Regions from separate parts of the Serratia sp. TSO36 genome, predicted to be linked through region 4. Evidence: predicted binding sites of a transcription regulator. Region 4 holds the regulator's gene; each other region holds the start of a gene.

Region 1 (2,203 bases), on a different contig from region 4:
TGGCCGATGATCGCCACGCCGACGTCCTGAATGATTTTGCGGAAGGCGTTATCGTCCGGGAAAATATTGAAGCCCGGAATGGCTTCCAGCTTGTCCAGCGTGCCGCCGGTATGCCCCAGGCCGCGGCCGGAGATCATCGGCACATAGCCGCCGCAGGCCGCCACCATCGGGCCGAGCATCAGCGAGGTCACGTCGCCCACGCCGCCGGTCGAATGCTTGTCGACGATCGGGCCGTTCAGCGCCAGGCTTTTCCAGTCCAACACGGTGCCGGAATCGCGCATCGCCATGGTGAGCGCCACGCGCTCCGGCATGCTCATATCATGGAAATAAATGGTCATCGCCAGCGCGGCGATCTGCCCTTCCGACACCACGTTGTCGCGAATGCCGTTGATGAAAAAGCGGATTTCCGCTTCGCTTAACGGCTGGCCGTCGCGTTTCTTACGAATAATTTCTTGAGCCAGGAACAAGGCATCCCCCTGTGTCGCCGAGAGTCGGTGCAGACGGGCGCGCCTGGCGCCCGCCAACGAAATCGATCAGTAGCCGCCGCCGGCGGTCTGGGTCTGGTGGCCCAGCGCGGCCAGCAAGCTGGCCAGCAGGCTGGAAGCGCCAAAGCGGAAATGCCGCGCATCGGCCCAGCCTTCGCCCAGAATACGATCGGCAAGCTGCAGATAATGCAGCGCATCCTCTGCGGTGCGCACGCCGCCGGCCGGCTTGAAGCCCACCGTCTTCGCCACGCCCATATCGCGGATCACCGACATCATCAGCTCGGCGCTTTCCAGCGTGGCGTTGACCGACACCTTGCCGGTGGAGGTCTTGATAAAGTCCGCCCCGGCCTTGATGGCGATCTCGGACGCCTTGCGGATCAGATCGGCCTGCTTCAGTTCACCGGTTTCGATGATCACTTTCAGCAGCACGTTGGCCGCCTGGCAAGCCTGCTTGCACTGTTTCACCAGCTCAAAGCCGACCTGTTCGTTGCCGGCGATCAGCGCGCGGTAAGGGAACACCACGTCTACTTCATCCGCGCCATAGGCGATGGCCGCGCGGGTTTCCGCCAGCGCGATGTCGATATCGTCGTTGCCATGCGGGAAGTTGGTCACGGTGGCGATGCGGATATCCGGCGTGCCTTGCTCACGCAGCGCCTTACGCGCCACCGGGATAAAACGCGGGTAGATGCAGATGGCCGCCGTGTGGCCGGCCGGGCTGTTGGCCTGACGACAGAGCGCGATCACTTTCTCGTCGGTGTCATCATCATTCAGCGTGGTTAAATCCATCAAATTCAGCGCACGTTGCGCTGCTGCGGTTAATTCGGTCATAAAACTCTCCAACTGAGTACCTGGGTGTTGGCGAGCGGACTTGGTTCCATGAAGATAGCGCTGGGGAACGGCGTTCCCGCGGCGGCAACTGAGATCCTTCTCACCGCACATGGCCACCCGCCTTGCGGCCGGCCAGTAATAGCTATTTGAACACGAATGCCGGAGGCGATTCGCGTTCATCGTCACACTATATGAAATAGCACTGTAACAGACCGGAATTATATGTGAAGAGCATCACAAAATAACGCGATATCGTTCACAAATTCGCTAAAGAAGCGGCTGAAGATCGCGGGTGCGGCACGCACCCGCGTTGCTTAGAGCATAGGCGGAGTCCCGCGATCGGTCGCGCCGTCGCGAGCCTCGGGATGGCTTACAGCGCCAGGAAGAAGCCGGCGATGGTGGCGCTCATCAGGTTGGACAGCGTGCCCGCCGCCACGGCCTTCAGACCGAAGCGCGCGATGTCGTGGCGACGATTGGGCGCCATGCTGCCCAGACCGCCCAGCAGGATCGCCACCGAGGAAAGGTTGGCGAAGCCGCACAGCGCGAAGGAGATGATCGCCTTGGTGTGGGCCGACAGCACCTGCAGGCCTTCCGCCGCCACTACGTCGTCCGGACGCAGATAGGCGCCGAAGTTCATGTAGGCGACGAACTCGTTGACGATGATCTTCTGGCCGATGAACGAACCGGCGGTCATCGCTTCGCTCCACGGCACGCCGATCAGGAAGGCGATCGGCGAGAACACCCAGCCGAGGATCAGTTCAAGCGACAGCTGCGGATAATCGAACCAGCCGCCGATGCCGCCGAGAATGCCGTTAAGCAAAGCGATCAACGCGATAAACGCCAGCAGCATCGCACCGACGTTCAGCGCCAGCTGCATGCCGGAGGCCGCG
Region 2 (2,203 bases), on a different contig from region 4:
GGATTTGGAGGCGTTGGCGCTGAAACGGCTGACGAACGATTGCAGCTCGTTGATCTGCGCCTTCTTCTTGGCGTTGTCGGCCAGCAGACGTTCACGCGCCTGGGTGGCGGCGGTCATGTATTCGTCGTAGTTGCCCGGATAAACGCGCAGTTCGCCGTAGTCCAGATCCGCCATGTGGGTGCAGACCATGTTCAGGAAGTGACGGTCGTGCGAGATGATGATCATGGTGCTGTTGCGTTCGTTCAGCACCTGCTCCAGCCAGCGAATGGTATCGATGTCCAGGTTGTTGGTCGGTTCGTCGAGCAGCAGGATTTCCGGATCGGAGAACAGCGCCTGCGCCAGCAACACGCGCAGCTTCCAGCCCGGCGCGATTTCGCTCATCGGGCCATAGTGCTGTTCCACCGGAATGCCGACGCCAAGCAGCAGTTCGCCGGCGCGCGCTTCGGCGGTGTAACCGTCCATCTCGCCGTAGGCGACTTCCAGATCGGCCACTTTATAACCGTCTTCTTCGCTCATCTCCGCCATCGCGTAGATGCGGTCGCGCTCTTCCTTCACCGCCCACAGCTCGGTGTGGCCCATGATCACGGTGTCCAGCACGCTGTACTGTTCGAAGGCGAACTGATCCTGACGCAGTTTACCCAGGCGCTCGTTCGGATCGAGGAACACGTTGCCGCCGGTCGGCGCCAAATCGCCGCCGAGGATTTTCATAAAGGTGGACTTGCCGCAGCCGTTGGCGCCGATCAGGCCATAACGGTTGCCGCCGCCGAATTTAACAGAGATGTTTTCAAACAACGGCTTGCTGCCGAACTGCATGGTGATGTTGTTGGTGCTTAACACAGCGCTCGCTCTTTATACATAGGGAATGTGATTTGGCGCGCATTATGCCACAACGGGGTTAAGAGATCGCGGGAAGTTTTGGTGACATTTTGAGCGGTGACGACGGATGAGTCATAGCTGGGTTGAATAATACCGATAAAATTCACGGCGAGATTTCACGCAGCAAGCCGTACAATATTTGAAACCAATTCGCCAAATATATTAATTAAACTTAAAAATGACATTTATTCTCCCCAGAACCGCCCCAGGCACGAATAAATCGTATCTGTTCATCTTATGAAAATCATTAATACAGCCAACACGTCTCTATTTAATTCTAGTTTTTTCCGACTATCGCCACACATTCTGCTATACGCGACATTTTGTGACCGCCTTCTTAAATACCAAGGTTTTTTAGAGGATTAATGCGTTACAGCTCACTAAACCGACATGGCACATTCGTTCAGATAACAGGAAAAACCAAATAAAAACAATTAAATACAGTAAGATGTAAAAATCAAACCACCGTTATCGCGCTAACTACTCTCATATTGCATATGCTTGTACATACAAGTATATGTAAACGTGACGTTGCCGTTTTGTTGGCGTTTCGGGGCTCGGTTATCGCCGCCCCGGATAACGCCCCCCCGGCCAGAAAATAATAACAACACACCGTCCACCTATCGCGAGAGACAACGATGAACACTGCTGAAAACGCATTGCCCAAAAGCCAAACGGCGGAGAAGGGCGCGGTAAATTACAAAGTCATTGTCGGCGCCAGCCTGGGCAACGGCCTGGAGATTTTCGACTTCACCGTATACAGCTTCTTTGCCGCCATTATCGGCAAACTCTATTTTCCCAGCGACAGCGCCTACGGCTCCTTGTTGATGTCGGTGGCGGTGTTCGGCGTCGGCTTTATCATGCGCCCGCTGGGCAGCATGGTGCTGGGTGCCTATGCCGATCGGGTCGGCCGCAAGGCCGCCATGCTGATGACCATCGTGCTGATGGGCGTCGGCACCGCGCTGATCGCCTTCGCGCCCACCCATGCGCAAATCGGCGTTCTGGCGCCGGTGCTGATCGTGGTTGGCCGCCTGATTCAGGGGTTTGCCGCCGGCGGTGAAGTGGGCTCAGCGACTACGCTTCTGCTGGAGTCCGCCGGGGCCAATCAGCGCGGCTTTTTCGTCAGTTGGCAGGCGATCAGCCAGGGCGTCAGCGCCCTGCTCGGCGCCTCTTGCGGGCTGGCGCTCACCTATTTTCTGCCGGAGCAGGCGCTGTATGCCTGGGGCTGGCGCGTGCCGTTCATCATCGGTTTGTTGATCATTCCCGTCGGCATCTATATTCGCAAACATCTGGAAGAGACCTACAGTGGAGAGGCGCCGGCTCACGC
Region 3 (2,203 bases), on a different contig from region 4:
GCAGGATCAGCGGACGTTCGCCCTGTGCCATTTTCAGCAGCGCTGCGGCCAGGGTTTCCATATCCAGCTCTTCTTCCGGCTGCAGTTTGGTCAGCAGTGCGCGGTACAGATCCAGATCGCTGCTTTCCAGCTGCTGCTGAACTTTTGCGGCGAACTTGGCCAGACGGCGCTCGCCCAGCAGTTCTGCGTTCGGCAGTTCCACTTCCGGGATGGTCAGCTTCATGGTGCGTTCAATGTTGCGCAGCAGGCGGCGTTCGCGGTTTTCCACGAACAGCAGCGCGCGGCCGGCGCGGCCCGCACGACCGGTACGGCCGATACGGTGAACGTAAGACTCGGAGTCCATCGGGATGTCGTAGTTGACAACCAGGCTGATGCGCTCAACGTCCAGGCCGCGGGCCGCAACGTCGGTCGCGATCAGGATATCCAGACGACCGTCTTTCAGGCGCTCCAGGGTCTGCTCACGCAGTGCCTGGTTCATGTCGCCGTTCAGCGCGGCGCTGCTGTAACCGCTGCGCTCCAGCGCTTCGGCCACTTCCAGGGTCGCGTTCTTGGTACGAACGAAGATGATCGCCGCGTCAAAGTCTTCGGCTTCCAGGAAACGCACCAGCGCTTCGTTTTTACGCATGCCGTACACCGACCAGTAGCTCTGGCTGATGTCCGGACGGGTGGTCACGCTGGACTGGATGCGCACTTCCTGCGGCTCTTTCATAAAGCGGCGGGTGATGCGACGGATCGCTTCCGGCATGGTGGCGGAGAACAGCGCGGTCTGATGTTCAGCCGGGATCTCAGCCATGATGGTTTCTACGTCTTCGATAAAGCCCATGCGCAGCATTTCGTCGGCTTCATCCAGCACCAGACCGCTCAGGTTAGAGAGGCTCAGGGTGCCGCGTTTCAGGTGGTCCAGCAGGCGGCCTGGGGTACCCACAACGATTTGCGGGCCCTGGCGCAGAGCGCGCAGCTGCACGTCGTAACGCTGGCCGCCGTACAGGGCTACCACGTTGACGCCGTTCATGTGTTTGGAGAAATCGGTCATCGCTTCGGCAACCTGAACCGCCAGTTCGCGGGTCGGTGCCAGCACCAGGATCTGAGGTGCTTTCAGGTCTGCCTGCAGGTTGTGCAGCAGCGGCAGCGAGAACGCTGCAGTTTTACCACTACCGGTCTGTGCCATGCCCAGCACGTCGCGGCCGTTCAACAGGTGAGGAATACACTCAGCCTGGATCGGAGATGGTTTTTCATAGCCCAGATCGTTCAGGGCGGAAATGATTGGAGCAGACAGCCCCAGATCAGCAAAAGAGGTTTCAAACTCAGTCGTCATGTACACGTGCCTCATTAATAATGGCAGCCAGTCTACATAACTCGTCGAGAAAATTTTCAGTCATTTTCATTGAAAAGTGTGAACCGGCTCAAATTAGATTATAAAACGAACAAAAAAGCCCTCGCCCGTGAAGGCGATAACTTTGGTTAAAAACCAATGTTCATCAGGCTGATAGGTGTTCGTCAGCTATTGCTGGTCCGATTCCGATAGGTCGTCTTGCTCTTGGCCCAAAAGCGCCAATTCCAACAATGCATAGCGGTGCTCAACGAAGTTGTGAACGTTGTTAGCCACCGTCAGTTTGAACAGCGCCGAAGCGGTGTCCTTGTCCCCCAGACTCAGGTAGTGTTTACCCAAATAGAAGTCAGTTTCACTGAGATGCTCAGCGAGCGAAGTGTTATCCGTTGCATCTGCCTTGAGGCGTTCCATCAGCGTTTTTTCGCTGATCTTGCCCAGGTAGAATTCGACAATATTCCATCCCCATTGCCCTCTGTCCGCTTTGTCATAGCGCTGCTGAAGCGCTACCTCGGCCTTCTTGGGATCGATTTCTCGCTCCACCAGATACAGCCATAACGAACGGAAGGGATCGTTTGGGTCGTCTTGATAAAACGCCTGCAGATCATCCTGCGCCAACGGGAAGCGGCCGCCATAATACAGTGCGATGCCCCGGTTTAAACGCGCGTAATTGTAAGTTGGATCAAGCTCTAGTACAGAATCAAACGCTTCATAGGCAGCATCAAAATTGCCTGCCTGCGTTAAGTAAATGCCCAGGTAGTTGAAAACTTCCGGCATGTCGGGACGTATCGCCAGCGCCTGCGAGAAATCATTGCGCGCTAATGCACGTAACCCGAGGCTATCATACAGCACACCGCGCTCATATAAAAGCTGTGC
Region 4 (2,203 bases):
CATTGCGGCGAATGATTGCTTCGGCCTGGCTCTGCTCCACCAGTTTTTGCACTTCCTCCGGCAGATGCAGGCTGACGGTGATGTGCTCCTGCAGGTCCATCGCCACCTGAAAGGCGCGCTGCAGGCGCTTTTGCTCGAGGTTGTTGGCGTGCGGCAGGAAATTAAGCTGTTGGTACAACAGGCTGATCAGATCCATCACCTTTTGCTGGCGCACCAGCAGCGGCGGCAGCGCGGTTTGCGGATCGGTGTGCTGGGTCAGCAGCGAGTATTTGGCCTCGAAATAGTCTGCCAGTTCCAGGTAGAGCTGGCTCAGCGTCTCGCGCATCGGCTGCTCTTTCCACAGCTTGAACCAGAACCAGGTGAATAAGCCGTACCAGACGGTGCCGATGGCGTACAGCAGCGGCGCCTGCCAGATGGGCACCGTGCCGGCCGTGCTGAGGGCGAAGATGGCGGCCACCAGCGCCGCCGGCAACAGCCGGGCGTGCAGCGGGCTGATTTCACCGGTGACGCCGAGCAGCAGCGCCAGGCCCAGCATCAGAGCCGGCAGCGGCACGTGCCACAGTAGGGCTTGTTGCAGCAGCACGCTGCTGAAGGCGAACAGCGAGCCGCCAACCACCAGCCGTTTAAAGAAGCGCTTATGCGGCGTGTCCAGACCGGCGATATTGCAGCAGGCGGGCACCAGAGAGAACATCAGGCCGAGCTGCAGCTGGCCTATCAACAAGCCGAACAGCACCGGCAGGCACAACACCAGCGTTTGTCGCAGTGCGTAGTTGATTTCCGGGTGGTAGATCAGGCGGCGCCACATGGCAGAGAGCAGATAAAAAAACGGCGCAGATTGCGCCGTTTCTTCAGGGATTAACGGGTGCCGTAGACGACAATGGTTTTGCCGTGGGCGGAAATCAGGTTTTGATCTTCCAGCATTTTCAGAATACGGCCAACGGTTTCGCGCGAGCAGCCGACGATCTGGCCGATCTCCTGACGGGTGATCTTGATCTGCATGCCGTCCGGGTGAGTCATGGCGTCGGGTTGCTTCGCCAGATTCAGCAGGGTTTGCGCGATGCGGCCGGTCACGTCCAGGAAGGCGAGGTTGCCCACTTTTTCGGAGGTGACCTGCAGGCGGCTCGCCATTTGGGCGGACAGACGCATCAGGATGTCCGGGTTCACCTGGATCAGCTGGCGGAATTTCTTGTAGGAAATTTCGGCCACTTCACAGGCGGTTTTCGCGCGAACCCAGGCGCTGCGCTCCTGGCCTTCTTCGAACAATCCGAGCTCGCCGATGAAATCCCCCTGGTTGAGGTAGGACAGGATCATCTCTTTACCTTCTTCATCCTTGATCAGCACCGCGACGGAGCCTTTCACGATGTAGTAAAGCGTTTCGGCCTTTTCACCTTGGTGAATCAGCGTACTCTTCGATGGATATTTGTGGATATGGCAATGAGACAGGAACCATTCGAGAGTAGGGTCTGTTTGCGGTTTGCCGAGAACCATTCGCTGTTATCCTCTGTTGTTATCGCTGCCTTGTGTCACAGGGGTCAGAGTTCCCTGTAAAACCCGCCTGTAGCCGCAATCATGAGCGAGGGCTACCGGCAAGTTTTGAGGCGTGTCATAAAAATACGCTGTCGCTCTAGCATATTAACTTGCCGTAAGCGCTGCAAGCTACATTCTGTTAACATACCGGTAAAGGAGCCTTTCTCTGGGCGTTTCCCTGAAATTCAGTGTCCCGGAAAGATTTATTGCGGCTCTGTTTGTAGCACAGAGTAAGGCGGGTGTCTCGTGTTGTCTCGCTTCAGCATGATTAGCATCAGGTTACGTTGCCTGTTTCTATGCGAAAGCGTACTCTGATTTTAAGAAATCAACCGGAGTGACCAGAATGCAGGCAAGAGTTAAATGGGTGGAAGGGTTAACGTTTTTGGGTGAATCGGCCTCCGGCCACCAGGTGCTGATGGACGGCAACGCCGGCGATAAAGCACCCAGCCCGATGGAGATGGTGCTGATGTCGGTGGGCGGCTGTAGCGCGATCGACGTGGTGTCCATCCTGCAAAAAGGGCGCAACGACGTGCGCGACTGCGAGGTGAAGCTGACCTCCGAGCGCCGCGAAGAAGCTCCGCGGTTGTTCACCCATATCAACCTGCATTTCATCGTTACCGGCCAGGATCTGACCGACAAGATCGTCGAGCGTGCGGTGAACCTGTCGGCGGAGAAG

The links. Region 4 encodes CRP, which controls carbon source genes, mostly activating them, when cyclic AMP is high. Its sites were predicted from a motif close to ATGTGANNNNNNTCACAT; they were not measured.
Region 1: deoC (deoxyribose-phosphate aldolase) is a predicted target of CRP. The motif match lies at 1,536-1,553, and genes of this name have one in related genera.
Region 2: ACK3CV_RS08150 (ABC-F family ATPase) is a predicted target of CRP. The motif match lies at 863-880, and genes of this name have one in related genera.
Region 3: yrbN (protein YrbN) is a predicted target of CRP. The motif match lies at 1,392-1,409, and genes of this name have one in related genera.

Annotation. Positions count from the first base shown of each region.
Region 1 covers NZ_JBJZOU010000006.1:115,488-117,690, reverse strand. Annotated here, with positions in the region: gene deoA (thymidine phosphorylase) at 1-467, opposite strand, end outside; gene deoC (deoxyribose-phosphate aldolase) at 534-1,313, opposite strand; gene ACK3CV_RS03615 (NupC/NupG family nucleoside CNT transporter) at 1,684-2,203, opposite strand, start outside.
Region 2 covers NZ_JBJZOU010000010.1:221,813-224,015, reverse strand. Annotated here, with positions in the region: gene ACK3CV_RS08150 (ABC-F family ATPase) at 1-837, opposite strand, end outside; gene ACK3CV_RS08145 (MFS transporter) at 1,515-2,203, shown strand, end outside.
Region 3 covers NZ_JBJZOU010000005.1:64,280-66,482, reverse strand. Annotated here, with positions in the region: gene ACK3CV_RS02515 (DEAD/DEAH family ATP-dependent RNA helicase) at 1-1,315, opposite strand, end outside; gene yrbN (protein YrbN) at 1,305-1,379, opposite strand; gene nlpI (lipoprotein NlpI) at 1,502-2,203, opposite strand, start outside.
Region 4 covers NZ_JBJZOU010000026.1:50,500-52,702, reverse strand. Annotated here, with positions in the region: gene ACK3CV_RS23310 (YccS/YhfK family putative transporter) at 1-805, opposite strand, end outside; gene crp (cAMP-activated global transcriptional regulator CRP) at 856-1,488, opposite strand; gene ACK3CV_RS23300 (OsmC family protein) at 1,871-2,203, shown strand, end outside.